Regions from separate parts of the Klebsiella sp. KE9456 genome, predicted to be linked through region 2. Evidence: predicted binding sites of a transcription regulator. Region 2 holds the regulator's gene; the other holds the start of a gene.
The links. The regulator Fur, encoded in region 2, represses iron uptake genes when iron is present. The targets are predictions, from matches to a motif close to ATAATAATGAGAACNACTATCAA.

Region 1: the regulator Fur is predicted to act here: its motif matches at 2,460-2,482, upstream of ftnA (non-heme ferritin).

The regions. Positions count from the first base shown of each region.
Region 1 covers NZ_JBDYQK010000009.1:112,213-127,567, forward strand. The annotation lists gene ABK821_RS11165 (MFS transporter) at 100-1,521, shown strand; gene ABK821_RS11170 (RpiB/LacA/LacB family sugar-phosphate isomerase) at 1,562-2,200, opposite strand; gene ftnA (non-heme ferritin) at 2,618-3,115, shown strand; gene ABK821_RS11180 (YecH family metal-binding protein) at 3,152-3,391, opposite strand; gene tyrP (tyrosine transporter TyrP) at 3,587-4,798, shown strand; gene ABK821_RS11190 (YecA family protein) at 4,827-5,495, opposite strand; gene emtA (membrane-bound lytic murein transglycosylase EmtA) at 5,687-6,298, opposite strand; gene ldcA (muramoyltetrapeptide carboxypeptidase) at 6,394-7,308, shown strand; gene ABK821_RS11205 (potassium/proton antiporter) at 7,401-9,134, shown strand; gene dadX (catabolic alanine racemase DadX) at 9,151-10,221, opposite strand; gene ABK821_RS11215 (D-amino acid dehydrogenase) at 10,234-11,532, opposite strand; gene ABK821_RS11220 (SpoVR family protein) at 11,854-13,386, shown strand; gene fadR (fatty acid metabolism transcriptional regulator FadR) at 13,444-14,163, opposite strand; gene nhaB (sodium/proton antiporter NhaB) at 14,407-15,355, shown strand, end outside.
Region 2 covers NZ_JBDYQK010000005.1:161,961-177,315, reverse strand. The annotation lists gene glnS (glutamine--tRNA ligase) at 1-157, shown strand, start outside; partial or broken gene ABK821_RS07150 (methionine synthase) at 387-488, opposite strand; gene chiP (chitoporin) at 593-1,996, shown strand; gene ABK821_RS07140 (MFS transporter) at 2,164-3,459, opposite strand; gene tcuB (tricarballylate utilization 4Fe-4S protein TcuB) at 3,515-4,654, opposite strand; gene tcuA (FAD-dependent tricarballylate dehydrogenase TcuA) at 4,641-6,044, opposite strand; gene tcuR (tricarballylate utilization LysR family transcriptional regulator TcuR) at 6,142-7,068, opposite strand; gene fur (ferric iron uptake transcriptional regulator) at 7,195-7,641, opposite strand; gene fldA (flavodoxin FldA) at 8,068-8,598, opposite strand; gene ybfE (LexA regulated protein) at 8,748-9,041, opposite strand; gene ybfF (esterase) at 9,175-9,948, opposite strand; gene seqA (replication initiation negative regulator SeqA) at 10,133-10,681, shown strand; gene pgm (phosphoglucomutase (alpha-D-glucose-1,6-bisphosphate-dependent)) at 10,714-12,354, shown strand; gene potE (putrescine-ornithine antiporter) at 12,446-13,765, opposite strand; gene speF (ornithine decarboxylase SpeF) at 13,762-15,355, opposite strand, start outside.

The DNA.
Region 1 (15,355 bases), on a different contig from region 2:
CAAAATAAATTTAAGAATTAAAAAAAACAAACAAAATCGGATAGTTATAGCAACCATGCCCTGTCGTGGTTCACCCCTTTCTCTTGCAGTGACACAACAATGAGCGCAGATATTTCCTCCAGCGACGACCGTTCCTTTTCCGCCCCGGCATTATTGGTGGCTGGCGCATTTTTTATGGAATACCTGGACGGTACGGTTATCGCTACCGCCCTGCCTGACATGGCGAAAGATTTTGGTGTTGCTGCGGTCGACCTGAACATCGGCATCAGCGCGTATCTTATCACTCTCGCCGTCCTGATACCCGCCAGCGGCTGGATAGCGGACCGCTTTGGCGCGCGCAAAGTCTTTACCCTTGCGCTGGCAATCTTCACCCTGTCGTCCGTTTTTTGCGGGTTGTCAACCAATGTCGATACCTTCGTGGCAATGCGAATTCTTCAGGGAACAGGCGGTGCGCTGATGGTCCCTGTTGGCCGACTGGCCGTTCTGCGTAGCACGCCCAAGCATCAGCTGATTAAAGCCATTGCCACCCTGACCTGGCCCGCGCTGGTCGCCCCCATTATTGGCCCGGCACTGGGCGGATTCATCACGAATTACACCAGTTGGCACTGGATCTTCTTTATTAATGTGCCGATCGGACTCATCGCTATCGCCCTGTCGTTACGCATCATCCCAAATATTCGCGATGAGGAAAGGCGCCCCTTCGATCTTCCAGGCTTCGTTGCTACTGCCGTCGCTATGGTGTGCCTGGTCGCCGCGATGGAGGTTCTCGGCGATCGCCAGCCATTGAGCTGGCAACTGCTGGCGCTGTTGCTACCAGGGTTTGGCTGTATGCTCTTCTCCTTGCGGCATTTTCGCCGGGCAGAGTGCCCAATGGTGCGCCTTGATGCGCTGCAAATTCCCACCTTCCGGGTCACCATGTACGGCGGCTCCCTGTTCAGGGCCTCAATTAGCGCGGTCCCCTTTCTGTTACCCCTGCTGTTTCAGGTCGGATTTGGCATGGACCCGTTCCACTCCGGGCTGCTGGTGCTGGCAGTATTCGTCGGCAACTTAACCATCAAACCGGCGACGACACCACTGATTCGCAGGCTCGGTTTTCGGCGCCTGCTGCTAATCAATGGTGCATTAAACGTACTCTCGTTACTTGCGTGCGCCTTTTTAACCCCACAAACGCCGGTTTGGCTGATCTTTATGATTCTCTATCTCGGGGGCGTCTTTCGCTCAATCCAGTTTACCGGTGTCAGCACGCTCGCTTTTGCCGATGTGCCGTCAGCCCAGATGAGCTATGCCAATACCCTGTTCAGCACGGCTTCACAGCTGGCTGCCGGGCTCGGAATTACCCTCGGAGCAATCGGTATTCGTATTGGGGAAAAATTCAGTGAATGGTTCAGTCTTGCAAATCAGCCGGGGATCAGCTTTCGCCTGTCATTTATCTTTATTGCGCTGATTTGCCTGTTGGGAATGATCGATAGTTTGCATTTGACAAGAGAGGCGGGCAGCAGTGTGTCGAACAAAAAAAAATGAACGGGCCAGCCACGCTGGCCCATGTTAAGTTGACTGAAGATCAGCCGACAATCTGACGAACAAACGCTTCGATCTCTTTATCCTGGCAGTTTTCAAAGAAGCACTGCTGGAAGCGCGGACCGGAAACAGCGGTTTTCACCAGTTCGGGATCGATCGCACGCAGTGTATCCAGATAGTTATCTTTCACAACAGCGGCTTTAACGGTGTTCAGTATTCCGGCATTGCGAACCTGCGGTTCTTTACGTTCAGGCGGATAACCTTCACCTTTACGGCCAGTAAACGCTTTCTCAAAGATAAAGCGAACGTTCAATTCGGCTCCCCAGCCAAAACCTTTTGCAAACGGCAGAGAAAGCGCATTCCCGTTGTTGATCTGCGCAAAAAGGAAAGCGTCAGCCGGATCGATACAGTAGCCGCAAACCACTCCCGGATGAATATTCAACGACATCATGGCCCCCTGGCCGGTACCACAGCCGGTAACTACAAAATCTACCGCTTTCGAGTTCAGCAAAATGCTGGCCATAATACCCAAATGAATATAAGTCAGGTGGTGGTCGTTTTCATCGCTCATACCGACGTTGTAAACCGGGAAGCCTTTTTCCTCAGCAACGGCGTTTAACTCATTGAGGATAATGGCGTTTTTGTTCGCCTGGCTATTTTCCATCATCAGTGCGATTTTCATGCTTTACTCTCCTGAATGCTGTGCGGGTTCGCCCGCGATAGTTCGTTAGCGTTGCCCTTAACGATAGCACCACATAAACATACTTTCAAATTTTATGAAAAGTTGTTTTATAAATTGCATATCCCCTCACACTTTTCATTCTCCCCCCTGCACAGCCTGACTCTCCCCGTTGCTGCTCAAACCATTTCCGACGTGTTGTCTGCGGGTGCCCGTTTTTAGCACGAGATCTGCGGTGATAATGAATAACGTGAAATATTAAATTAAAACCATTCTCATTATTCATTAAAGTGCCAATGCGTGTTATTCCCATTTGCATTATTAATAAATCATTTTATTAATTTACTTTTTGCAAATAAATTAATAACAAATTATAGTGACGACAAAATATGCTTTTATTTTATTTGCGGAGAAAACCTGATGCTAAAAACAGAAATGATCGACAAGCTCAATGCACAGATGAACCTTGAACTTTACTCCTCTCTGCTTTATCAGCAAATGAGTGCATGGTGCAGCTACCACAGTTTTGAAGGCGCCGCGGCATTTCTGCGTCGCCACGCGCAGGAAGAGATGACCCATATGCAGCGCCTGTTCGATTATCTGACGGATACCGGTAGCCTGCCCTGCATCGCAGCTATCGAATCACCGGCGGCGGAATATGCTTCACTGGACGAACTCTTCCGCGCCACCTATAAACACGAACAGTTAATTACGCAGAAAATTAACGAACTGGCGCATGCGGCGATGACCGGTCAGGATTATCCGACCTTTAATTTCCTGCAATGGTACGTTGCAGAGCAACATGAAGAAGAGAAACTGTTTAAATCTGTTATTGATAAACTGACCCTCGCAGGAAAAAGCGGCGAAGGTCTGTACTTTATTGATAAAGAACTGGCAACGCTCGATACGCAGAATTAAGCAAAATAATGGCGACGTGTAACAAACGTCGCCGTATTAATGATGGCAAATTTTACTTTCATGGGTATTAAACCCATTTTCTCTGGCAATAAACTTACCCTTTTTCTGCAAAAACGCCACCAGTTCCGCCGCACTCAGCCCCTCAGCCGAACAGGTATGGAATCGCGCCTCCGTGCCGAAACGCGCGGTAATCGCCGCCTCCAGGCTGGCGGCAGTATAAGGCTCACCTGACGCGAGCATCATTTGTAAAACTTCGTGGCCATGAATTGATTGCATAATGTCTCCCGTAAAACACAAAGCATAAACTCGTCGGGATAAGCGATTCTTGCGCCAGCGCAGCTTTAACGCAAAATCGCGACATCCGTAAACCAATCATTACACCCCCTGTACCACTGGTTTGACGAACACGCGGATTTCACATACCCTGCGCGGCATAATCAATTGTGTATTCCGTTATGGATAGATGAAAGCGTGAAGAATCGCACTCTTGGTAGTATTTTAATCGTCGCCGGGACCACTATCGGCGCCGGAATGTTAGCGATGCCATTAGCATCGGCAGGCGTCGGTTTCGCCGTTACGTTAGGTTTGCTCATCACGCTTTGGGCGTTGATGTGCTACACCGCGTTATTGTTGCTGGAGGTTTACCAGCATGTACCGGCTGACATGGGGCTGGGCTCTCTTGCGGCCCGCTATCTGGGGTGTTATGGGCAATGGGTAACCGGTTTTTGCATGCTGTTCTTATTGTACGCCCTGACCGCCGCCTATATAAGCGGGGCTGGCGAACTACTGGCCGCGAGTCTCAATCAGTGGCTGAACTGGACCCTGTCGCCTGCTGTCGGCGTTGCGCTGTTTACCGGCATCGGCGGGACGGTGGTGTGTATCGGAACATCGCTGGTCGACCTTTTTAACCGTTTTTTATTCAGCGCCAAAATTATCTTCCTTGCGGTTATGCTGGCGCTTCTCCTGCCGCACATTCATCAGATGAACCTGTTGACTCTGCCCTTACAACAAGGGCTGGCGCTATCGGCAATACCGGTGATGTTCACTTCTTTTGGCTTTCACGGCAGCATACCCAGTATCGTCAGCTACCTTAACGGGGATGTTCGAAAGCTGCGTCGGGTATTTATTATCGGTAGCTTTATTCCGCTGGTCGCCTATATTTTCTGGCAACTGGCGACCCTTGGCAGTATTGATTCGACCACCTTTACCCACCTGCTGGCAAAAAATGCCGGGCTTAACGGACTGTTAGAAACAATCCGCGAAGTGGTGGTTTCATCGCACGTTGAAGTGGCCGTCCATCTGTTTGCCGATCTGGCGCTGGCTACCTCATTCCTCGGCGTAGCGCTTGGGTTATTCGACTACCTGGCCGATCTGTTTCAACGTAACAACAGCGTCAGCGGACGTATACAGAGCGGTGCAATCACCTTTCTGCCGCCTCTGGCCTTCGCCCTGTTCTACCCGCGCGGGTTCGTAATGGCTTTAGGTTATGCCGGTGTCGCGCTGGCGGTACTGGCGCTCATGCTCCCTGCATTGCTGGCCATCAAGAGCCGTAGACAGCATCCTGATGCCGCGTGGCGAGTGGCCGGAGGGACCCCGGCTCTGTGGCTGGTTCTGCTGTGCGGGATCGGTATCGTGGGCATTCAGTTCGCTATTGCCACGGGGTTGCTGCCTGCGGTGGGGTAATCTTCAGGGGCCTGTGCGGCCCCTGATTTTATTTCGCTAAGCAGCACTGTTTGTATTTCTTGTTGCTGCCGCAGGAACAAGGATCGTTGCGCCCGATCTTCGCCTCATTTCTGACCGGCTGTTGACCCGCTATGGGCTGAGCATGCTCGGTCCAGTAGTTATAGAGCGCCAGAGCCGCCGGACGAATTCGCTCTACGCTGGCGACAAACTCGTCAGCAGATAAGTTATCAAGCGCCTCAAAGTGCGCCTCGGAGCCATGCAAAGCGATAGCATCCAGTTCGGCCTGCAACGGTGCCGGTAAGGCGGACCAGTCGCTCAGGCCCACACCGCGCATATAGCCGAAGCACCACTCTTCGACGATAGTCAGTTCCTGCCCTTGCTCTTCACGGCTGCCAAACATCGGCTCAAACTGATCGGGGTAATCGCTTAGACGCTCCGCAATATCGCTCATCTGCCGCAGCGTCAGATCCACAAATCGGTTCCGTTCCCGGTCGTTAGCCCAGCGCGGTACGTTATCCGCCCCTCCCCAGATAGCCAGCAGGCACTGCGCGGGTTCGATCTCCGTCGGCCCGGAGAGAATCGCCGTCAGCAATCCATCAAGTTCGGCAACATCAAGGATGGTGCCTTCTTCAGCATATTTCGACAGGATCTCGTCCAGCCATTCAATTTCGCTTTCATTCAGGGGTCCGCTGTTCATAACCAGGCTCATGCTCGTAGAAAAATGGCGCTTACAGTAGCGGAAATAGCGCGAGAAAACTACCTGACATGGCGCATTCGGCGGCAGTGCCTCTTTTCCGGCAAACGGACTGAAAGGGAAAAAGGCCTCAGTCTGACGATAAGGAAGGAAAAATTCCTCCCCGCAATACAGCCTGCGGGGAGAATGCGGGATTACATGGCATCCAACGCTTTCTGTAATTTCCAGATATAACGCGGGGCCTGTGGTGCCGGATGTTTTTTCACAACGTGCTCAAAGAAGTCATCCGCATCCATCTCATTAATTTCGTCAATCGCATCCTGCCGACTCGACGAGAATGTCCGCAGCAGCGCCCCCGCGCCATTGGCATAGGCGACCACCAGCGCATAGCGCATCACCTGCGGATCTTTAATCCCCGCCAGCGGACCGGTTTCAAGAATGCTCAGATACGCGGCCCCCATGGAGATATTGCGCTCAGGATTTTTCAGCTCGCTCACTGAAGGAACGCCGCTCCAGCCCATCCGCCGGTACACATCACGACCTGATGTCGATGGTTTCAGTTGCATCAGGCCAACCGCGCCAGATTGACTGATAACCGTCGGGTTACCGCCGGACTCAATGGCGATAATCGCGGTGATCAACTGCGGATCCACTCCCCACGCCGCACCGGCTTTTTCACTGACGGGCATCCACTGCATGGCTCGCTTAACCGGGATTTCCGGGTTCCACGGCGGATTACGATAATCTTGTTTTGAGCTACAACCGGCCAGCAAGACCAGTAAAAACATACACCATCTCAATTTCACACATCGATCCTTATTGGCTGAAGTTTGCCGCGCGGTGATGACAATAAACGCGCCAGGCGGCATGATAACCCTTTCATTCTTAGCAAGGAATTGTCATGTCCCAGTTTTACCTCATCGCCCCCTCCGGTTATTGCAGCAACCAGCAGGCGGCTAACCGCGGCGTACAACGTCTGCAGGAGGCTGGACATCAGGTCATGCATCTGGAGGTAATCCCCCGCCGGGAACGGCGTTTCGCCGGAACGGAACATCAACGACTCGCCGATATCAACCATCTTGCAACGCTGGACGGTAAAAACCGTATTGTGCTGGCGGTTCGCGGCGGCTATGGCGCGACTCGCCTGCTGCCGCACATTGACTGGCAGGCGCTGATCGCCCGCCAGCAGCGGGATCCGCTGCTCATTTGCGGCCACAGCGATTTTACCGCCATTCAGATGGGCCTACTGGCAAAAGGAGACGTCATCACTTTTAGCGGACCGATGCTGGCTGGCAATTTTGGCGCGGAGACGCTAAACGAATTTACCCGGCACCATTTCTGGCAGGCGTTGCGTAGCCCGGCGTTTACCCTGGAATGGCACGGTGATGGGCCAGACTGCCGCGCCGAAGGCACCCTGTGGGGCGGCAACCTGGCCATGCTGACATCGCTTATTGGTACGCCGTGGATGCCGCAGATTAGCGACGGAATTCTGGTGGTCGAAGATATTAACGAACATCCCTTCCGGGTCGAAAGAATGCTATTGCAGTTGCTTAATAGCGGTATTCTGGCGCGCCAGCGGGCGATTATTTTAGGCAGCTTCAGTCAGGGGAATGCTAACGACTATGATGCCGGATATGACCTGCCGGTGGTATACGATTACCTTCGCGCACAGCTTAACATTCCCGTTATTTCGGGGCTGGAATTTGGTCATGAGCAGCGCACCGTCACGTTGCCGCTGGGCGCCAGAGGACAACTGGTCAACAACACATCCATCACAACATTGCGCATCAGCGGCCACCCGGTTCTGACGGAATAAAAATTCCTCTAACGCATATCCTGATTAGCGTGAGATTGTTAAAATGGTGTAGTTTTTAATTCATATTCATGCCGGTAAGGAGTACGTCAACATTGGACGCCGCTGCGGTCATCAATTTGTTTATCCTGGGTTCTGTTTTAGTAACCAGTAGCATCTTATTAAGTTCTTTTTCCTCACGCCTCGGCATCCCCATTCTGGTTATCTTTTTGGCCATCGGGATGCTGGCGGGCGTTGATGGTATCGGCGGTATTCCTTTTGACAACTATCCATTCGCTTATATGGTGAGCAACCTGGCGCTGGCGATCATTCTGCTGGATGGCGGGATGAGAACCCAGGCCAGCTCCTTTCGCGTTGCTCTGTGGCCTGCGCTTTCACTCGCCACGGTGGGCGTTCTGATTACTTCCATTCTCACCGGTGCGATGGCGGCCTGGTTATTTCATCTCAATCTTATTGAAGGCATGCTGATCGGCGCAATCGTTGGCTCCACCGATGCGGCTGCGGTGTTTTCATTGCTCGGCGGTAAGGGCCTGAACGAACGCGTCGGCTCCACGCTGGAAATTGAATCCGGCAGCAACGATCCGATGGCGGTGTTCCTGACCATTACGCTTATTGAGATGATCGAACAGCATCAGACTGGCCTGAGCTGGCTGTTCGTGGTCCATCTCGTGCAGCAGTTTGGATTAGGTATCGCCATTGGTCTGGCAGGCGGTTATCTGCTGCTGCAGATGATCAACCGCATCGTACTGCCAACTGGTCTTTATCCCTTGCTGGCGCTGAGCGGCGGGATCATGATTTTTGCCGCAACCACATCGCTGAATGGCAGCGGCATCCTTGCGGTTTATCTGTGCGGCTTCCTGCTTGGTAACAGGCCGATTCGCAACCGCCACGGCATCCTGCAGAACTTTGACGGTCTGGCATGGCTGGCGCAGATTGCCATGTTCCTGGTACTCGGTCTGCTGGTGACGCCATCCGATTTATGGCCCATCGCTATCCCGGCGCTCATTCTGTCGATGTGGATGATATTCATCGCCCGCCCGCTATCGGTATTTGCCGGTCTGTTACCCTTTCGCGGCTTTAATCTCCGCGAACGGATGTTTATCAGTTGGGTCGGTCTGCGTGGCGCGGTGCCAATTATTCTCGCCGTCTTTCCGATGATGGCCGGTCTGGAAAACGCGCGGTTATTCTTTAATGTGGCCTTCTTCGTTGTCCTGGTCTCGCTGCTTTTGCAGGGCACGTCGCTATCGTGGGCGGCAAAAAAAGCCAAAGTCGTCGTGCCGCTGGTGGGGTATCCCATTTCCCGGGTGGGGCTGGATATTCATCCGAAGAACCCGTGGGAGCAGTTTGTTTACCAGCTTAGCGCCGAGAAATGGTGCGTCGGCGCGGCGCTACGCGACCTGCATATGCCACCTGAAACGCGTATTGCCGCGCTGTTTCGCGATAATGTTCTGCTGCACCCGACGGGCAGCACGCGGCTGCTGGAAGGGGATATTCTCTGCGTTATTGGCCGCGAACGCGATTTGCCGGCGCTGGGGAAATTGTTCAGTCAGTCGCCGCCCGTGTCGCTTGATCAGCGCTTCTTCGGTGATTTCATCCTTGATGCGGATGCAAAATTCGCCGATGTGGCACAAATTTACGGTATCGACGGCGGCGAAGAGTTCCGCGAGCATCAGCATTCACTCGGGGATGTCATTCAGCAGTTGTTAGGCGCCGCCCCGGTTGTCGGTGACCAGGTGGAGTTTGCCGGAATGGTGTGGACGGTGGCAGAAAAAGAAGAAGATCACGTACTCAGAGTCGGTGTCCGTATGGCGGAAGGTGAGACGGAGTGATCCGTCTCACCTTCCGTTACGCTGTCACAACCGGAACGCGCGGCGCCAGAGCGCACATTAATTCATAGCCGACGGTGCCGCAGGCGGCGGCAACGTCGTCAATTTTAATCTCTTTGCCCCACAGCTCAACCGGCGCGCCAATCCCCGCCTGTGGGCAAGGGGTTAAATCAACCACCAGCATATCCATTGAGATGCGCCCTACCGTGGTGGTACGCACACCGTCAACCAGTACCGGCGTGCCGGTCGGCGCCAGGCGAGGATAGCCATCCGCATAGCCACAGGCGACGATTCCGATTCTCTGTTCTTGCGTCGCTTTCCAGATCCCGCCATAGCCTACCGCGTCTCCGGCCTTCAGATTCTGCACGGCAATAATCTCGCTGCTTAGGGTCATCACGGGTTTCAACCCGGTATTGGCCACATCCTGCCACAGGCCGGAAGGTGAAGCGCCATACAACACGATACCCGGTCTTACCCAATTATAATGGGTTTCCGGGTGCCATAACGTGGCGGCGGAATTTGCCAGCGAGCGCGGGCAATCGAGACCTTCCGCCGCCTGTTCGATACGGCGCATCGGTTCCACAATGCCTTCCGCTTTTTCCGCTTCAGCAAAGTGCGACATTAACGTCATGTCACTGACGTTATCGAGTGCCCGCAGTTGCTGCCAGACAATCGGCAGACGTTCCGGCATAAAGCCCAGCCGATTCATCCCGCTGTTCACCTTAACGTAGATATCAAGCGGCGCATGCAGTTTCGCCTGCTGAAGCGCCTTGATTTGCCAGTTGCTGTGTACGCTGGTTGTCAGACGATATTTATCAAACAACACCAGTTCATCGGCATGGAAGAAGCCTTCCAGCATCAGTATCGGCCCTTTCCAGCCCAGCTCGCGCAGCAGGATCGCCTCTTCCAGATTCAGCATCGCAAACCCCTCAGCGGCGCTCAGCGCGCCCCAGACTCTCGCCAGACCGTGGCCATAAGCATTTGCTTTGACCACCGCCCACAGGCGCGAGCCGGGCGCGGCGCGGCGAACAATTTGCAGATTTTGCCGCAAAGCTGAGAGATCAATACTGGCCTTTACAGGACGGGACATAAAAACTCCTTGTTAATTATGAACACCGTGCAAATGTCGGGCACGAGCCGGGGAAAACCCACGCTGATAGCGAGTGACCGCAAGATCGTCATACGGAATCGCCGGGGTTCGTCCGGAGATCAAATCGCTAAGCAGTTGCCCTGAGCCACAAGCCATGGTCCACCCTAACGTGCCATGCCCGGTGTTGAGCCACAGATTTTTATACGCCGTACGGCCTACCACCGGCGTACCATCCGGCGTCATCGGCCGCAATCCGGTCCAGAAGGTCGCTTGCTCAATATGACCGCCACGGGGGAACAGATCGCGTACCACCATCTCCAGAGTCTCACGCCGCGACGGCAGCAGTGTTTTATTAAAACCGACAATCTCCGCCATGCCCCCGACGCGAATACGCTTATCGAAGCGGGTTATGGCGATTTTGTAAGTTTCATCCAGAATAGTCGATACTGGCGCGCCGTCTTCTTCCGCCAGCGGAATCGTGAGTGAATAGCCCTTCAGCGGATAAACCGGAATATCCACCCGCCCTTTCAGCATAGCCGTTGAATATGAACCTAATGCCATAACGTATGCATCAGCTTTGATGATTTCAGACCCGCATTTCACACCGGAGATCTGCTCCCCTTCATATAACAACGCATCCGCTGCCGTATTAAATCTGAAGGTCACCCCCGCCTGCTCCGCCATCGCCGCCAGACGCGTGGTAAACAGCTGGCAGTCGCCGGTTTCATCGTTGGGTAAACGTAAACCGCCGGTCAGCTTATGACTGACCTCGGCGAGCCCGGGTTCAACCTCCCGCAGATGCTGCGCTTCCATCAGTTGATAAGGCACACCCGCCTCTTGCAGCACGGCAATATCACGGGTGGCGTTTTCAAACTGTTTAGCCGTGCGAAAAAGCTGCAGAGTCCCGCCCTGGCGGCCTTCATACTGGATACCGGTACTTTCACGCAGCGCTTTCAGGCAATCGCGGCTGTATTCGGCCAGACGCACCATGCGTCCTTTATTCTCCATGTAGTGACGGGTATCGCAGTTGCGCAGCATCTGCCACATCCATCTCAACTGGAACTGCGTCCCGTCAAAACCAATCGCCAGCGGCGCATGACGCTGGAATAGCCATTTGATTGCTTTCAGCGGCACGCCAGGCGCTGCCCACGGCGCAGCATAGCCCGGAGATATCTGTCCGGCATTTGCAGCGCTTGTCTCCTCAGCGGCTCCCGGCTGACGGTCAATTACCGTCACCTGATGTCCTGCCTGGCTTAAATACCAGGCGCTTGCGACCCCAACGACCCCACTTCCCAGTATAACGACGCGCATATCGGCTCCGTAATCGTTAAAGAACAATCATCTAATTACAAATTGATAACCCAGATGAAAATATTATTCAACATACGCTTTATTTATGATGACCCGCTTCACAGGATTCACCGCCAGTAGTGGCCCCACTGATTTACAATCTCCTGCTACGCTCCCTTTTTCTTCAGAATAAAATTCTGATTAAAGCGCAAAATAACGCCTTTAAGATTGTGAAATCGCGAAGAAAAGAAATTGCTCATCAACGCAGTTTACGGCACCGTGTTCTATGCTTGTTTAGAGGTTTTCCGTACAGAGAGAACCACCAACAATGAGGGCGCGCTAATGGCTACGATTGATTCCATGAACAAGGACGCAACCCGTTTAAGCGATGGACCCGACTGGACTTTTGAACTGCTGGAGACTTATCTGGCAGAAGTCGACCGGGTGGCGAAACTGTACCGTCTTGATACCTATCCGCACCAAATTGAAGTGATTACTTCCGAGCAGATGATGGATGCGTACTCCAGCGTCGGGATGCCTATCAACTACCCGCACTGGTCATTTGGTAAAAAATTCATTGAAACCGAACAAGCTTATAAGCACGGTCAACAGGGCCTGGCCTATGAGATTGTGATTAATTCCAACCCCTGCATCGCCTATTTAATGGAAGAGAACACCATTACCATGCAGGCGCTGGTGATGGCTCATGCCTGCTACGGGCATAACTCCTTCTTCAAAAACAACTATCTGTTCCGCAGCTGGACAGATGCCAGCTCAATCATTGATTATCTGATCTTCGCACGTAAATACATCACCGAATGTGAAGAGCGCTACGGCGTTGATGAAGTCGAGAAACTGCTCGACTCCTGCCATGCCTTAATGAACTATGGTGTCGACCGTTACAAACGCCCACAAAAAATTTCCTTACAAGAGGAGAAAGCACGGCAAAAAAGTCGCGAAGAGTATCTGCAAAGCCAGGTGAATATGCTGTGGCGTACTTTACCGAAGCGCGAAGAGGAAAAAATCGTAGAAGCCAAACGCCGGTATCCTTCGGAACCGCAGGAAAATTTGCTCTACTTTATGGAGAAAAACGCGCCGTTACTGGAGCCCTGGCAGCGTGAAATCCTGCGCATCGTGCGTAAGGTCAGTCAGTACTTTTATCCGCAGAAGCAGACTCAGGTCATGAACGAAGGCTGGGCAACTTTCTGGCACTACACCATCCTCAATCATCTTTACGATGAAGGAAAAGTGACGGAGCGCTTTATGCTTGAGTTCCTCCACAGCCATACCAATGTCGTGTTCCAGCCGCCCTACAATAGCCAGTGGTATAGCGGCATTAACCCGTACGCACTGGGCTTCGCCATGTTCCAGGATATTAAACGTATTTGCCAGTCGCCGACGGAAGAGGACAGATACTGGTTCCCGGATATTGCCGGTTCTGACTGGCTTGAAACGCTGCATTTCGCCATGCGGGATTTTAAGGATGAGAGCTTTATCAGCCAGTTCCTGTCGCCGAAAGTCATGCGCGATTTCCGCTTCTTTACCGTGCTCGATGACGATCACAACAACTATCTGGAGATATCCGCTATTCATAACGAAGAGGGATACCGTGAGATCCGCTCGAAACTTTCAGCACAGTACAATCTGAGCAATCTTGAGCCCAATATTCAGGTCTGGAATGTTGACCTGCGCGGTGACCGCTCCTTAACCCTGCGCTACGTGCCGCATAACCGCGTACCGTTAGATAAAGGCCGCCGTGAAGTTCTTAAGCATGTTCACCGCCTGTGGGGATTTGATGTTCTTCTGGAGCAGCAAAACGCCGATGGCAGCGTTGAACTGCTGGATCGCGTTCCTCCGCGGCAAAATGCGCTGTAATGATTGAAAGCAAAACGCCCGGCAGTCACGCCGGGCATTTTTTATCATTCACCGGGTTTAGCGCATATTGATAGCTAAATCGCCTGGCAGGCTTTTTTGCATACGGTGCCAAATCTCACCGCTGTCGCGCCCATAGCGGCGCACAATCTCATAAACCTGCTCGTAAAGGCCCTCTTCACAAACTTTCGCCAGTTGATGATAGAAGCCCAACGCCAGACTACGCGCTTCCGGACTGGAGAAATAGTGGCGACCAATGCGTGTATACAACCCTTTCATACCATTGAGGATCAGGCCGTAGATCGGGTTACCGGACGCAAAAGCCAGACCGCGGAAAATGTTGTAATCCAGCTCAGCAAAGGCATCCGCATGATCTTCCACCTCATGCGCGCTCGCCAGCACGTCCAGCGCCTTGTCCGGATGCTGGCGGAATGCGGTGCGAATAAATATAGTCGAAATATTCGTCCTCACCGACAGCAGGTTATCAATGAGCTGCGGTACGCTGTCATGATCGAGACGCGCCAGGGTTTCGAGAATATTCAGGCCCGATGTTTCCCAGAAATTATTCACCTTCGTGGGTTTCCCGTGCTGAATAGTTAACCAGCCATCGCGGGCCAGGCGTTGCAACACTTCACGTAAGGTTGTACGGGTCACACCAATCAGTTCAGAAAGCTCACGTTCAGCGGGAAGAATTGAACCAGGAGGAAAGCGGTTATTCCAGATACTCTCAATGATGTACTCTTCAGCGAAACCCGCAGGGCTTTGCGCCTTAATGACCATAATAATATTTCCATTACACAGCGTTGCAATTTTACTCATCATACCAGAGCACCCTTGAGGCAGATAGCGCCAGAGAGCAATTAAAAAGGGATCGCTGTTTCATTTTAGACTTTTCATTTCACGCTTTTTCTTGTTGAAGAAGGTGATATAAAGCGGATTACAAGTTTTTTACCCAACTGGCAATCTTGCGCATAGTCACGTATAAAAGTGTGTTGAATTTTTGACGGAGAAAGAATGGCTGTCATGGAAATGTCTTATGGCCGCGCCCTTTGGCGCAATTTTCTGGGCCAGTCTCCGGACTGGTATAAGCTCGCGCTTATTATTTTCTTAATTATTAATCCCTTAGTCTTTCACCTCAACCCGTTTATCGCCGGATGGCTGCTGGTGGTTGAATTCATCTTTACCCTGGCAATGGCGCTTAAGTGTTATCCGCTGCTGCCGGGGGGACTGCTGGCGATTGAAGCTGTCTTTATTGGTATGACAACCCCCGGCCATATCCGGGAAGAAGTTGCCGCTAACCTGGAAGTCCTGTTGCTGCTGATGTTCATGGTGGCGGGGATTTACTTCATGAAACAGCTGCTGTTGTTCATCTTCACCCGCCTGCTGTTGGGTATACGCAGTAAAATGTTGCTGTCGTTGGCATTCTGTATTGCGTCCGCCTTCCTCTCCGCCTTTCTGGACGCGCTGACCGTCGTGGCGGTGGTCATTAGCGTCGCCGTCGGTTTTTATGGTATCTATCACCAGGTTGCTTCAGCGCGCCCGGATGATCACGATCTCCTTGATGATAACCACATCGAACAGCACTACCGCGATGTGCTGGAACAGTTTCGCGGTTTCTTACGCAGCCTGATGATGCATGCGGGAGTCGGTACGGCGCTCGGCGGCGTGATGACGATGGTCGGTGAGCCGCAAAACCTGATTATCGCTAAAGCCGCTGGCTGGCACTTTAGTGAATTTTTCTTACGCATGTTACCCGTCACGCTGCCTGTGCTGGCCTGCGGCCTGGCAACCTGTCTGCTGCTGGAAAAATTCCACCTTTTTGGCTATGGCGAACCGCTGCCGCCAACCGTGCGCAAAGTGCTGCAGGATTTTGACGATCGTAGCCGTCATAGCCGTAGCCGCCAGGATCGCCTGCGGCTTATCGCGCAGGGCATTATCGGCGTCTGGCTGATCGTCGCGCTGGCGCTGCACC
Region 2 (15,355 bases):
TGCGGAACCCTCGCTGAAGGACGCGGTTGCGGGTAAGGCCTTCCAGTTTGAACGCGAAGGATACTTTTGCCTTGATAGCCACCTTGCAACCCCGACCCATCTGGTGTTTAACCGTACCGTCGGGCTACGCGATACGTGGGCGAAAGTCGGCGTATAAGCGATCCCTGCCATGATTGAGAGCGCCGCGCATTGCGGCGTTTTTTTTATTTCGTGATCCGAGATGCCTTTCTGATATTTTCGTGATGAAAATTAACCTGATTGCATACTGTAATAAGATACCTTTTTAAGGTGTCCTGTTTGCCCGCATAAAAAAGTACCCATCCGTCGTTTCTATTGATTTTTTCTGTTTTTGTAAGCGCTTATACCCTTTCGACACGACATCTTTGATTGAAACATAAAGACACAAAATATGTGCGCTTTGTCATAATCTTTATCTTTGGTCTCTGAAAGAGATTGATAATTCGCGTCGCGAAAAATAGTCTATGCATAGTGATTGTGCAATTTTTCGCACACCGCTTTTTTGTGAACTTATTTATTTTTCGCGCGTTGCCCTGGGCCATCGCGCATTTAAAACGTCAAAGAGGATATGTATATGCGTACGTTTAGTGGCAAACGTAGTACGCTGGCGCTGGCTATTGCCGGTGTAACAGCGCTGTCAGGTTTTGCAATGGCGCCGGATGCAAAAGCTGAAGGATTTATTGACGACTCCACCTTAACCGGCGGTATCTATTACTGGCAGCGCGAGCGTGACCGTAAAGATGTGACCGACGGCGATAAGTATAAAACCAACCTTTCCCATGCAACCTGGAACGCTAATCTGGATTTCCAGTCCGGTTATGCCGCCGACATGTTTGGTATTGATGTCGCCGCATTTACCGCCATTGAAATGAACGAAAGTAACGGCAGCGGTCACCCGAACGAAATCGCTTTCTCTTCGCGTAATAAAACCTACGATGAAGACTATTCCGGCGATAAGAGCGGGATAAGCTTGTATAAAGCAGCTGCAAAATTTAAGTTCGGTCCGGCGTGGGCGCGCGCTGGCTATATTCAGCCAACCGGGCAAACCCTGCTGGCTCCGCACTGGAGCTTTATGCCTGGCACTTATCAGGGGGCAGAAGCGGGCGCTAACTTTGATTACGGCGATGAGGGGGCGCTGAGCTTCTCCTGGATGTGGACTAACGAATATAAAGCGCCCTGGCACATCGAAATGGATAAGTTTTACCAGAATGACAAGAAAACCAAAGTGGATTATCTCCACTCCCTTGGCGCTAAATACGATTTTAAAAATGACCTCGTACTGGAAGCGGCGTTTGGTCAGGCACAGGGATATATTGATCAGTACTTTGCTAAAGCCAGTTATAAATTTGACGTCGCAGGGACACCGTTAACCACCAGCTACCAGTTCTACGGCGCTCGCGATAAGGTCAGCAACAGTGGGGCAAATGATATCTATGATGGTACTGCCTGGCTGCAGGCATTAACCTTTGGTTATAAGGTTGCTGATGTTCTGGACCTGCGGCTGGAAGGAACCTGGGTAAAAGCTGACGGTCAGCAGGGCTATTTCCTGCAGCGTATGACGCCAACCTACGCCTCTTCTAACGGGCGTCTGGATATCTGGTGGGATAACCGTTCCGACTTTAACGCCAACGGGGAAAAAGCGTTGTTCTTCGGGGCGATGTATGACATGAAGAACTGGAACATGCCGGGCTGGGCCTTCGGCGCATCCTACGTTTACGCATGGGATGCTAAACCTGGGAAAATGTCCTCGCCTGACGCGTATTACAACCCGGATAAACGTCTGAAAGAGTCGGCGTATAGTCTGGATGCAATGTACACTGTGCAGGAAGGGCGCGCGAAGGGCACGCTGTTTAAACTCCACTTTACGCAATACGACAACCACTCCGATATCCCAAGCTGGAGCGGTGGTTATGGCAATATCTTCCAGGATGAGCGCGACGTGAAGTTCATGGTTATCGCTCCATTCACTATCTTCTGATGCCGATAACGACAGGTTGACCACCTGTCGTACTCGTTGAGAAAAACGAGCGGAAAAAAGAAAAACAGCGCGAGTAGTCTGTAGACCAGAAAAGTGTACGCATGCTGGATTCAGATGACACGGACCGGAAACAAACGGGCGGAGAGCATTCTCCGCCCGTTTGTACTTCAGAGCTTATTCTCCACCGGTTGATAACCACGGCTTAAACGGACAAACAGCATTGCGGTGGCGGCGAGTCCACAGAGCGCCGCACACATTAGCCACCATCCGGGGGCGCTTTTATCTCCGGTCCACTGGACCAGCGCAGTGGATATCGCGGGCGTCAGGCCGCCAAAAATTGCGGTTGCGAGACTGAAGGCCAGGGAAAAACCGACGGTTCGCACATACACCGGCATCACTTCGGTGAGCGCCGCCACCATTGCGCCGTTGTACATTCCAAAGAAGAACGAAAACCAGAGCAGCACCAGCGTCATCCGGGTGAAATCCGGCGCGGCGGTCAGCCAGTGCATCACCGGCCAGGTGGTGATCAACGCGAGCAGAGTAATCCCCATCAGCACCGGTCGACGGCCAATCCTGTCGGAAATCGCGCCGCCAATCGGTAACCAGATAAAGTTAGAAATGCCCACCAGCATGGTGACAATCAGGCTGTCCCGCGCGCTCAGGTTTAGTACCGCTCTGCCATAGGTCGGGGTATAGACAGTGATAAAGTAAAAGGTGGTGGTAGTCATCGCCACCAGTAGCGTGCCGGCGGTGATGAGACGCCAGTTTTTGACGATAGTGGTAAAAATTTCCCTGGTGTCGGGGCGGTGCTTACGTTGTAAAAATTCTTCGGTCTCCTGAAGAGAACGGCGCAGAACAAAAATCAGCGGAATAATCATGCAACCGATAAAGAACGGGATACGCCAGCCCCATGTGGAAATCTGCTCGTGGTCGAGCATGGCGTTCAGGCCGTAACCCATCAGCGCCGCGACAACAATCGCGACCTGCTGGCTGGCGGATTGCCAACTGGTATAGAAGCCTTTATTTCCCGGCGTGGCGATTTCAGAAAGATAGACGGAAACGCCGCCTAACTCTACGCCAGCAGAGAATCCCTGCAATAATCGCCCCAGTAATACCAGTACAGGTGCTAGCAGACCGATACTGTGATAACCAGGAACCAGGGCAATCAGCAGCGTACCGCAGCCCATAATCGCCAGGGTAACCATCAGCCCTTTACGGCGACCGATTCTGTCAATGTAGGCACCCAGCACAATCGCCCCGACAGGGCGCATTAAAAAGCCAGAGCCGAAAACGGCAAAGGTCAGCATTAATGAAGCGAACTCACTTTCCGCCGGGAAGAATGTCTTCGCGATATAGGTGGCGTAAAACCCGAACAGAAAAAAGTCGAACTGTTCGAGGAAGTTACCGCTGGTCACCCGGAGTATTGCGCCAAACGTGCTGGCGCGCGATAGTTGTTGAGTCATTGGGTTTGCTCTCCATTGTCTTTCTTTTGTTCTTATAGAGGTAAGAGTGTGTGGGTTAGTCGCCTGCGACCCCCGCCGGTTTTCCGCGCCGTTTCTCAATCGCCCACTTGAGTAAGGAAGCGCAGCGGTAAAATCCATGGGCAAATTTTCCGTAAGGAATAGTCAAAAACAACGCCATGACCACCCCAAGATGGATGGCCAGCAAAATGCCCATCCACGCGCTATCTCTGCCCGCCAGAAGTGCTAAGCCCGTCAGGCTGGTCAGCAGTAGCAATAAAATAAAACCGCGATCCAGCGGCTTTTGCCGCGCGTCGCCATGCAGCGGTGAGCGCCTGAGATTCAGCCACAACAATCCCGCCGGGCCAATGACCAGACCAGTTCCACCGAGTGTGCCGAGGATCACCGGCGCGCTAAAGAACGGATAAGGGGCCTCCAGGCCAGCGAAGTAGTGGTAGCCTGTCGCCACTACCGTTGCGGCGAAACAGAGCATAAAGCCGTAAAAAGTGAAGTGGTGGAAACGACGGCGCATCAGAGTAAAAGCGTCATCCGCTTCGTTGCAGCCCTTGCCGTGACCGCCGTCGAGATATTTCAGCGTCAGGGCATTACGCGAGGCTTCAGCAATTTCAGCGGAACGCGGCGTGCCGGGAGAGATCTCGCGCCAGAAGCGAATTACGCCCGCCATCAGTAAACCGATCGCCAGAATAAAAACGGAACCAAACATCCACGCCAGCAGGTTATGCGGGAAAATCTGGTAAAAATCACCGGCCAGCGGCGGGTGAAATAGCGAGCCTTTCAACCCTATCGCGAGGAGCAGAAAGAGGCTCAGACCAAAAACTAACGCCAGCGCCACGGTTATGCCCGCCCGACGGTACAAGGCGCTGAAGGCGGCGGGCAGGGCGTAATGCTGCCAGGTTTCAAGCCGTACTTCCGCCATCGCTTTCGGCACGTTAATCGCAAATTCATGAGGCGGCGCATACTGACACGCGTGCAGACAAGCGCCGCAGTTATGGCACAGGTTCGCCAGATAGTTAATATCGGCTTTACCGAATTCCAGGCGCTGGGTCATCGCCGGGAACACAGCGCAAAAACCTTCGCAGTAGCGGCAGGCGTTACACACCTGCATCACTCGCCCGACTTCAGCTTCCGGCTCAGTGAGAATGTGTGCTTCGATGATCAACTTCTCAAGCTGCTTCATGACGCGCCTCCTTCTGTGCTGCCAGAGCGGCCTCTTTTCCGGCGATACGACCAAAGGTGGTGCCGATGGACATGCCGACGCCAGCGGTATAGCCTTTGCCCAGCACGTTGCCCGCCATCATTTCGCCGGCGACAAACAGATTACGGCTCGGTTGTCCGGCAAAGTGCACTGCGGCGCGTGCGTTCACTTTCAGTCCCAGATAGGTGAAGGTGATGCCTGGTCGCAAGGCATAGCCATAGTAAGGCGGCGTGTCGAGCGGTCGTGCCCAGTGGGTTTTTGGCGGCGTCAGCGCCTTCGTTGCGCAGTTATCCAGCGTGGTATGGTCGAATTGCCCGGGCTGGCAGGCTTTATTGTATTGCGTTACGGTGTGGGTTAAGCGTTCGCCATCCAGCCCTAACTGGCGCGCCAGTTCCGCCAGCGTATTGGCCTGCGCGCCGGGGAAGACCGGCGGCATAAAGTGGCCGATCGCTTTGCTGTCGATAATGGAATAGCCAATTTGCCCCGGCTGGTGGGCGACCAGACGCCCCCAGATGGCGTAACGTTTTGGCCAGAAATCTTCCCCTTCATCATAAAAACGCTCAGCGTCACGGTTGACCACCACGCCCAGCGATACGCAGTCCACGCGGGTACAAATCCCGCCGTCATACAGCGGCGCTCTGGCATCGATCGCCACGCAATGTGACTGGGAGGGATCGCCGATAATGTCCGCCCCGGCATCCATCATAAATTTGAGCAGGACGCCCTGGTTAAAGCGGGTGCCGCGAATGAGAAAATTATCCGCTGGCCACTCGCCGCGTTCGTTTTCACCCCACGCTTCCCGCAGCCATTCGCGGTTAGATTCAAATCCTCCGGCGGCGAGGACACAGGCTTTAGCTTCAATGCGTTCCTCTCCCGCCAGTGCCGCCACGAACTCGCCGTTATGCAGTTCAAGCGCCTGCACTGGCATGTTGTAGCGAATTTGCACCCCCAGCTTTTCTGCACTGCGATAATAGGCATTGACGAGAGCTTTCCCGCCGCCCATAAAGAAGGCATTGGTACGTGCTACATGTAGCGCGCCGGAAAGAGGGGGCTGAAAGTTAACGCCGTGCTGGCGCATCCAGTCGCGACATTGTGAAGAGGTACGGATCACCAGTCGCGCCAGCGCTTCGTCGGTATTCCCTTCGGTAACGCGGCGGAGATCCTGCCAGAACTCCTCTTCGGGATAGCTCTCGACCAGCACATCCTGCGGCGCATCGTGCATGCAGCGTAAGTTGCGGGTGTGTTGCGAATTTCCGCCGCGCCACTCCCGGGGGGCCGCTTCAAGCAGCAGCACGGAGGCTCCGCTCTCACGGGCGGTCAAGGCGGCACATAATGCGGCGTTGCCTCCGCCAATCACCAGGACATCAATCATCGTATACTCCATTACTATTTAACTGATTGTTAAATTTGTAATTAAAATGTATACGTATAAGTTGTGTGGGCGCTATGAGGCTCTGCTAAAGAGTTCTTTAGTTAGCGTAAAGTGTTGCTCCAGGCCAACCGCCTGTATCTACCAGGTGACGCATGACCTTCGTCAGCACGACGCGGGCGGCGAGGCCCGCAGGGGTAAGCTCATCATCAGAAAGGCTGACCAAAAAGTTGGGGCGACTCAGTATCGGATTGTGGATGCCGATCACTCTGAGCGCCTCTTTATCAAGATGAGAAATTGCGGCGCCTGGCTGTAGCGTGGCGCCGAGCCCACTACGAACGGCGTGCATCAACAAGGTCAGGCCGTCAATTTCTGCTGTAATTTCAACCTGAAACGCATTTTCCTGACAAATTGCTTCCAGTCTGCCACGCAGACCATGACCGGGACTGGGCATAATCAGGGGAATACTGGTCAACTCTGCTGGGGTGATGATCTCATCAGAAATTTCAGCCAGCAGAGCGTGTGCGCCAATCAGAAACAGTCGCTCTTCAAGAATCGGCCTGGCGCTCCAGCGCAGCATTTTCTCTTTCTGGAACACCACGGCTAAATCAATCTGCCGGGTATTGATCATCCGTTCCAGATTACCGGAAAGGCTTTCCACCAGATGCAGACGCACATCCGCATAGTTTTCCCGCATCGCATGGATAAAAGGTATGCCGAGGACAGAGGCGGTGCTGGGGGCCATGCCGACGCTGACGTGTCCTGAGAGACGCGCTTCCCGCGCGGCGAGAATAGCATCGTCAGCATGACGCAGCGCCAGCTGAGCCTGGGAATAAAAGGCCAGTCCGGCACTGGTGGGCGTTACGCCGCGAGAAGTGCGTTGCAACAGGCGAATGGCAAGTTCGTTTTCCAGCCGCGTCATCTGCTGGCTGAGTGCCGAGACGCCGATATTAAGATCGAGCGCCGCACTGCCCATACTCCCGGTTTCCACAATACGGACAAAGTAGCGTAGCTGGCGAAGCTCCATTTCGATTCTCCGGAAGAGGTCAGACAGAACTTACATGAGATTAGCACAGGGATGGCGGGGAGCGCGTGGGCGAGTTCAACAGATAAAAAAGCCAGCCTGATGCGGCTGGCTTTTCAGTGCGACATATTACTTGGTGTCGTGAGCGTGCTCATCTTCGCGGCAATCGCCTTCCGCACAGTGGCCGTACAGGTACAGGCTGTGGTTAGTCAGACGAATACCGTGTTTGGCGGCAATTTCACGCTGGCGCGCTTCAATGGAATCATCACTAAATTCGATCACTTTGCCGCAATCGAGGCAAATCAGGTGATCGTGGTGATGTTGCTGCGTCAGTTCAAAAACGGATTTACCGCCTTCGAAATTATGGCGGGTAACGATGCCAGCATCGTCAAACTGGTTCAGTACGCGATAAACGGTTGCCAGACCAATTTCTTCCCCCATATCAATCAGGCGTTTATATAAGTCTTCCGCGCTGACATGATGGTTATCCGGTTCCTGCAGGACTTCCAGGATTTTTAATCTCGGAAGGGTCACTTTCAGGCCAGCTTTCTTTAATGCGGTATTGTTGTCAGTCATGCGGAATCTGTCCTGTTGCTAAACGATCTACTTCCATGAGCGGAAGTAATACAGAGAATAACCCGATGTAATGCGTATCATTATAGAACTGCCATGGCGAAATGAAAACCGCAAGCATCGGGCCTTGTATACTGTCAAAAACGAGGCATTCGCTGCAAAAGCACTTTACGTGACCTCGTTAAATCAGAGGACATTGTACAGATATGTGATTAAAAGTTAAAAACTTGTAGCTATATCTTTGATTGCTTTTGTCTATTAATGCAAAAAAATCTGTCGATTATGTTGTTTATCCCCTCACTAATTCAAGTTGCAGGACAAAACGGTTAACCGTTTTGAACAGCGCTTGCGCTGGCCTCGCAGGGCAAGGCCCGGGGATGAGCGAGTATTGTCAACGCAGATGCAACAGACCGTATGACGGGTACAGACTCAGGCATTCTTGATTTCTTCAAGATGCAGTTCTTCAGAAATCTGTTTTACCCATTTGTCGACACGTTCATTAGTCAGTTCCGGCTGACGGTCTTCGTCGATAGCCAGGCCGACGAAGTGGTCATCATCGACCAGGCCTTTAGACGCTTCAAAATGGTAGCCAGCTGTCGGCCAGTGACCCACGATAGTCGCGCCGCGAGGCTCAATGATATCGCGGATAGTCCCCAGCGCGTCACAAAAATATTCTGCGTAGTCTTCCTGATCGCCGCAGCCAAAGAGCGCGACCAGCTTGCCATTGAAATCTATCTCTTCCAGCGTAGGGAAAAAATCATCCCAGTCGCATTGGGCTTCACCGTAATACCAGGTCGGGATGCCGAGCAGCAGAATGTCGTGGCCTTCCAGATCTTCTTTGCTGCTTTTGGCAATGTCGTGGACTTCAGCAACATCTTTACCAAGCTGCTTTTGAATCATTTTTGCAATATTTTCGGTGTTGCCGGTGTCGCTGCCAAAAAAGATGCCGATGATAGCCATGAGTAAAATAACCTCTTGAAACTTAATGATGTGGTAATGGCTTAATGCCTGCAGATAAGGGCAATCATAGCAGAACTGAGAAGGGCGCGGAAACAGCAATCGCGCCCAACTGCACACTCTGCTACATGAAAGGTTATTTTTTGAAGGTTTCAGGCGTTATCGTGGCTGCGCATGGCCGCCAGTTGGTTCATCAGTATCTCTTCTATCAGATCGCTGCGGGTCATACGACGGGCTTCGGCCAGCTCATTCAGCTCATCGACGATATCGGCATTCAGTTTTAACTCAACGCGCTTCAATCCGCGAACTTTATCGCGTTTAAGCTGATTGCGTTTATTGATGCGCAGTTGTTCATCGCGTGAAAGCGGATTGGTTTTCGGTCTACCCGGCCGACGCTCAGTTGCGAACAAATCTAATGTCGTACGGTCCGTTTGTTCTTTTGCCATGATTCAGAGTGACTTCGGGGGAAACAAGCTGTCGGGTATAGCCGACGCAGATAGCGCGCCATCATACATCAGGCAATGCGATGCGCCAACGACCGCAGACATTCTGCCGCGCGGTCGGGCAGATTTTAGCCAGTTATGCGCCGAGGGTGAGCAAATATCGGCGAATTGCCCGTATCACGGCCTCCGGCTTTTCGGCATGCACCCAATGCCCGGCACCGGCAATGACGTGCGCCCGGGCCTGGGGAAATTGCGCCAGCAGGGCATCGCGGTAAGCATCGGTCACGTAAGGGGAGTTGCCACCGGGGATAAACAGCGCCGGGTGAGGCCAGGCCGGGATAGTTTGCCAGCCGACGATATTGTCATACTGCTCCCACAGAGCCGGTACGTTAAAACGCCACTGGCTATCGACAAAAGACTTCAGCAGAAACTGAATCACCCCTTCTTCGTGAAGGTGCTCGCGCATAATCACTGCTGCCTGTTGGCGAGTACTCGCGCCGGCATCGGTTACGGCATTGATGGCGGCGAAGATTTCATCATGACGGCGGACGTGATAATTCACGGGGGCGATATCAATGATCACCAGACCTGCAATGCGTTCAGGAGCCAGCGCGCTTAGCGCCATGACCGCCTTGCCGCCCATAGAATGGCCAATAAAGACCGCTTTTTCTATCTGACATTCATTGAGGGTATCCAGCAGATCCTGCGCCATCGCGGCATAGGTCATTTCCGGCGCGCGCGGCGAAAGGCCGTGGTTTCGCATATCAACCTGCAAAATATCGTGATCGGCGACCAGATCGCGGGCGAGGATCCCAAGGTTATCCAGGCTGCCAAAAAGGCCGTGGACCAGGACGACAGGGGGATGATTATGCGGATTCTGTGCAGATTGTATTCGGCTATTTAATTTCATGGCAAAGTTCTTTTTTTCGCTCCGTCGGGTTAGGGTATTATGTTGGACATTCTGCCATTCGGCTGCAAGAACCGGAAGATTTCCGAGTTTTGCCGCCATCCTGGTTTGACGCTATCCGCGGTTGGGATTTGCCCCTATAATCCCGACAACTTGTATTCAGAAAAAGATATCGCACTGGATTAAGATGAAAACAATCGAAGTTGATGATGAACTCTATAGCTATATTGCCAGCCACACCAAGCATATTGGCGAGAGCGCATCCGACATTTTACGGCGCATGTTGAAGTTTTCCGCCGTTCCTCAGTCCGCTGCACCGGTAGCGAAAGCTACTCCGGCTCCCGCGCCAGCGCCTGTCGTTGAAGTGAAACCCGTTAATCCTCTGAAAGATAAAGTCCGCGCGATGCGCGAACTGCTGTTGTCTGATGAGTACGCTGAACAAAAGCGTGCGGTAAACCGTTTCATGCTGATTCTGACCACCCTCTATTCTTTAGACAGCAAAGGGTTTGCGGAGGCCACCGAGTCTTTGCACGGGCGTACCCGCGTCTATTTTGCGGAAGATGAGAAGACGCTACAGAAAAACGGTAATCAGACGAAACCTAAGCAGGTTCCGGGTACGCCATGGTGGGTGATTACAAATACCAATACCGGTCGCAAATGCAGCATGATCGAACATATCATGCAATCAATGCAGTTCCCCGCGGAATTGATCGAAAAGGTTTGCGGTACGATCTAGTTGTTTAACTTTTGCACCAGAAGGATCAGGCAATGGCAATCGATAAGCGCGCAGGTCAACCTGCGCAACAGAGTGATTTGATTAACGTCGCCCAACTGACTGCCCAGTACTATGTGCTGAAGCCGGATGTAGGCAACGCGGAACATGCAGTGAAGTTTGGTACCTCCGGTCACCGCGGCAGCGCGGCGCGCCACAACTTCAACGAGCAGCATATTCTGGCGATTGCGCAGGCAATTGCCGAAGACCGCGCGAAGAACGGGATCACCGGCCCATGCTACGTCGGGAAGGACACCCACGCATTATCCGAACCGGCTTTCATTTCCGTACTAGAAGTGCTGGCGGCAAACGGTGTTGATGTCATCGTGCAGGAAAACAACGGTTTTACTCCGACACCAGCGATTTCGAATGCGATTCTGGTGCATAATGAAAACGGCGGGCCACAGGCTGACGGGATTGTCATTACTCCCTCTCATAACCCGCCGGAAGACGGCGGTATCAAATACAATCCGCCAAATGGCGGCCCGGCAGATACCAACGTCACTAAAGTGGTAGAAAACCGGGCCAACGAACTGCTTGCTGCAGGTTTGCAGGGCGTGAAGCGCATTTCCCTGGATGCCGCACTGGCCTCCGGACATGTGAAAGAGCAGGATCTGGTGCAGCCGTTTATCGAAGGGCTGGCGGATATCGTCGATATGGCGGCGATTCAGAAAGCGGGCCTGACGCTGGGCGTTGATCCGCTGGGCGGTTCCGGTATCGAATACTGGAAGCGTATTGCTAAGCACTACAACCTGAACCTGACTATCGTTAACGATCACGTTGATCAGACGTTCCGCTTTATGCATCTCGACAAAGACGGCGCAATCCGTATGGACTGTTCCTCCGAGTGCGCGATGGCGGGTCTGCTGGCGCTGCGTGATAAGTTCGATCTGGCGTTCGCCAACGACCCGGACTATGACCGCCACGGCATCGTGACTCCGGCTGGGCTGATGAACCCGAACCACTATCTGGCGGTCGCGATCAACTATCTGTTCCGGCACCGCCCGCAGTGGGGCAAAGAGGTGGCGGTCGGTAAAACGCTGGTCTCTTCCGCGATGATCGACCGCGTAGTGAACGATTTGGGGCGTAAACTGGTGGAAGTGCCGGTCGGCTTTAAATGGTTCGTCGACGGTCTGTTCGACGGCAGCTTCGGCTTCGGCGGCGAAGAGAGCGCCGGGGCTTCTTTCCTGCGTTTCGACGGCACGCCGTGGTCTACCGATAAAGACGGCATCATCATGTGCCTGCTGGCGGCGGAAATCACGGCCGTCACCGGGAAAAACCCGCAGGAGCACTACAACGAGCTGGCGGCCCGCTTTGGCGCGCCGAGCTATAACCGTTTGCAGGCAAGCGCGACCTCCGCGCAGAAAGCGGCGCTGTCTAAGCTCTCTCCGGAAATGGTCAGCGCCAGCACGCTGGCGGGCGATCCGATCACCGCGCGCCTGACGGCGGCGCCGGGTAACGGCGCGTCGATTGGCGGCCTGAAGGTGATGACCGACAACGGCTGGTTTGCCGCGCGACCTTCTGGTACGGAAGACGCGTATAAGATCTATTGCGAAAGCTTCCTCGGTGAGGAACACCGCAAGCAGATCGAAAAAGAAGCGGTTGAGATTGTCAGCGAAGTGCTGAAAAACGCGTAAGTGCGGTTTGTGTGCCGGGCGGTAGTGCGGCCCGGCCTACAACAACGATCGTGGGCCCGGTAAGCGTTAGTTATCGCTACCGGGCTTTTTTTTAACCGTGTTTGTTTTTCAGCTCAAAGCGCGGCGATACCAGTCCATACAGCGTCCAGCCGAGGAAGGTCACGATGGAGCCGTACAGCATCGCTTCTTCACCGGAGGAATACAGCGCGTAGAAGCTGTACAGCGCGCCGATGAATGCCACGAAGTTCGCCGTTTTGGCTTTTGACGACGGAACATTTGCCACTTTCTGAATGATCACCAGCGCGGCCATCGACAGAATGTACGGGATAATGTTTGTTACCACCGCCAGGTTAACCAGCACGTTGAACTGGCTGTTCAGCGATGGGCTGATGGTCATCAGCGATAATCCGCTCTGGATAATCACAATGGTCAACATCCCCTGAACCGGCGCATCCACTTTCGTTACGCGAGAGAAGATTTTCGGGAAATAACCTTCATCCGCCGAGGATTTGAAGACCTGGGCGATGGTGAACTGCCAGCCCAGCAGCGAACCGCAGCAGGACATCACCATCAACGCCATGATCACTTTACCGACTTCCGGGGTAAACATCTGTGCGAACGCCAGACCGAACGGCGCGGTGGAGTTGGCCAGATCCATGTTCGGTACGATCCCGGCAATCACGTTGGTGGAGATGATGTAAATCACCGCCGCGCCCAGCGTACCGCCTAATACCGCAATCGGTACGTTACGCTCCGGGTTTTCCACCACTTCGGCGTTGGCGCAGGCAGATTCCAGACCGAGGAAGGCCCACAGCGTCATCGCAATAGAAGAACCGACGGCGGTGAAGAACGGTACGTGATGCGGGTTCCAGGAACTGGCGTACAGCGTCGGGCTAAACCAGAACCAGCCGATGATGCACAGACCGACAACCGGAATAATCACCCCCCAGACGGTGATACTGCTGATTTGCCCGGTAATGCGCGCGCCGCCGAAGTTGGCGACGGTGCACAGCCACAGCACGCCGATGGTCGCCAGACCGATCTGCACCGGTGACAGCGTGGTGCCGAATAACTCGGTGCCGTAGCCGACGGCGGAGATGGCGATAGCGACGTTGGCAATCAGCAGCGAAACGCCATAGGTGTAGTTCGCCATAAAGTTGCCGGACTTACCAAAGGCATACTCCGCGTAGCCGCCCATGCCGCCGGATTTACGGCTGAACATCCCGCATTTGGCGAAAGCCCATGCCAGCGCCATTGAACCAACGGCAGTCACCAGCCACGAGATGATTGAGATGGTGCCGACCTCCGCAAGTTTGGTGGGCAGCATGATAATCCCGGAGCCCATCATATTGACCATTGTCAGGATAGTGAGCTGGACGACGCCCATTTTATTGGCTTTAGCTTTGCTCATAATTTTTCCCCTTTCAGCAGGGTGTTCTGTGCTTCGCGTGGTTTAATGACGTAACACCACACCTGTTTACATCCGTCTTGTTCTTCGATGTAAACGCCCTGTAGTTCAGGCGCGAAGCCCGGCAGCAGGTTGATCCCTTCTTCCAGCGCGCTGAAATAACGCAGCACCGCCCCGCCCCAGATTTCACCCGGAACAACGCACAAAACCCCTGGCGGATAGGGAAGCGCGCCTTCTGCCGCGATCCGTCCTTCTGCTTCCGGCAGGCGAACCAGTTCGACTTCACCGCGCAGATAGGCGTAGTTGGCGTCCTGTGGATTCATGCTGACGCGTGGGAAATGGGATTTACGGAACATCTCTTTTTGCAGTTGTTTGACGTTATGGCGTGCGTACAGATCGTGCATCTCCTGGCACAACTGACGCAAGGTGTAACCGGCGTAACGGGTTTCGTGCTGTTTGTAGATTGATGGCAGAACTTCGGCCAACGGCGCATCGGCTTCCAGCAGTTTCTCAAAGCGCACCAGCAGGGCGATGAGTTGCTGCAATTTCGCCATGTCTTCCGCTGGCGTCAGCAGGAACAGGATCGAGTTGAGATCGCATTTTTCCGGTACCACGCCGTTTTCACGCAGGAAGTTGGCAAGGATGGTCGCCGGAACGCCAAAGGTGTCGTATTCTCCGTTGCGCGCATTGATGCCCGGCGTCGTGAGCAGTAGTTTGCACGGATCAACAAAGTATTGATGTTCGGCGTAGCCTTCGAAGGCATGCCAGCGTTCGCCCGGCACAAAGTGGAAAAAGCGCAGGTCGTTTGCAATCTCTGCAGTGGGGTAAGATTGCCAGGGTTTGCCATCGATCAGATCGGGCACAAACGGACGTATATGACGGCAGTTATCAAGGATCAGCTTACGCGCGTTGATGCCGTTCTCTACGCAGTCCATCCACATGTTACGGCCACTGACGCCTTCGTGCATTTTGGCATTGATGTCCAGAGCGGCGAACAGTGGGTAGAACGGGCTGGTGGAGGCGTGCATCATGAATGCGTTATTTAGACGCTTATGCGGTACATAGCGCTCCTGTCCTTTGATATGGCTGTCTTTTTTGTGGATCTGCGAGGTCTGGGAGAAACCGGCCTGCTGTTTGTGAACCGACTGCGTGACCAGGATCCCCGGATCGTTTTCGTTCAGATCCAGCAGCAATGGCGAGCAATCGGCCATCATCGGAATAAACTGCTCGTAGCCGACCCATGCGGAGTCAAACAGGATGTAGTCGCACAGATGACCAATCTTATCCACCACCTGCCGGGCGTTGTAGATGGTGCCATCGTAGGTGCCTAACTGGATCACTGCGAGGCGGAACGGACGCGCGTCCTGCGCGCGTTGCGGCGCCACTTCGCTGACCAGTTTACGCAGATAGCTTTCTGCAAAGCAGTGGGCGTCGATCCCGCCGATGAAGCCGTACGGGTTGCGCGCGGTTTCCAGATAAACCGGCGTCGCGCCCGCCTGCAACAGCGCGCCGTGGTGGTTCGATTTGTGGTTATTACGATCGAACAACACCAGATCGCCTGGGGTCAGCAGCGCGTTAAGTACCACTTTGTTT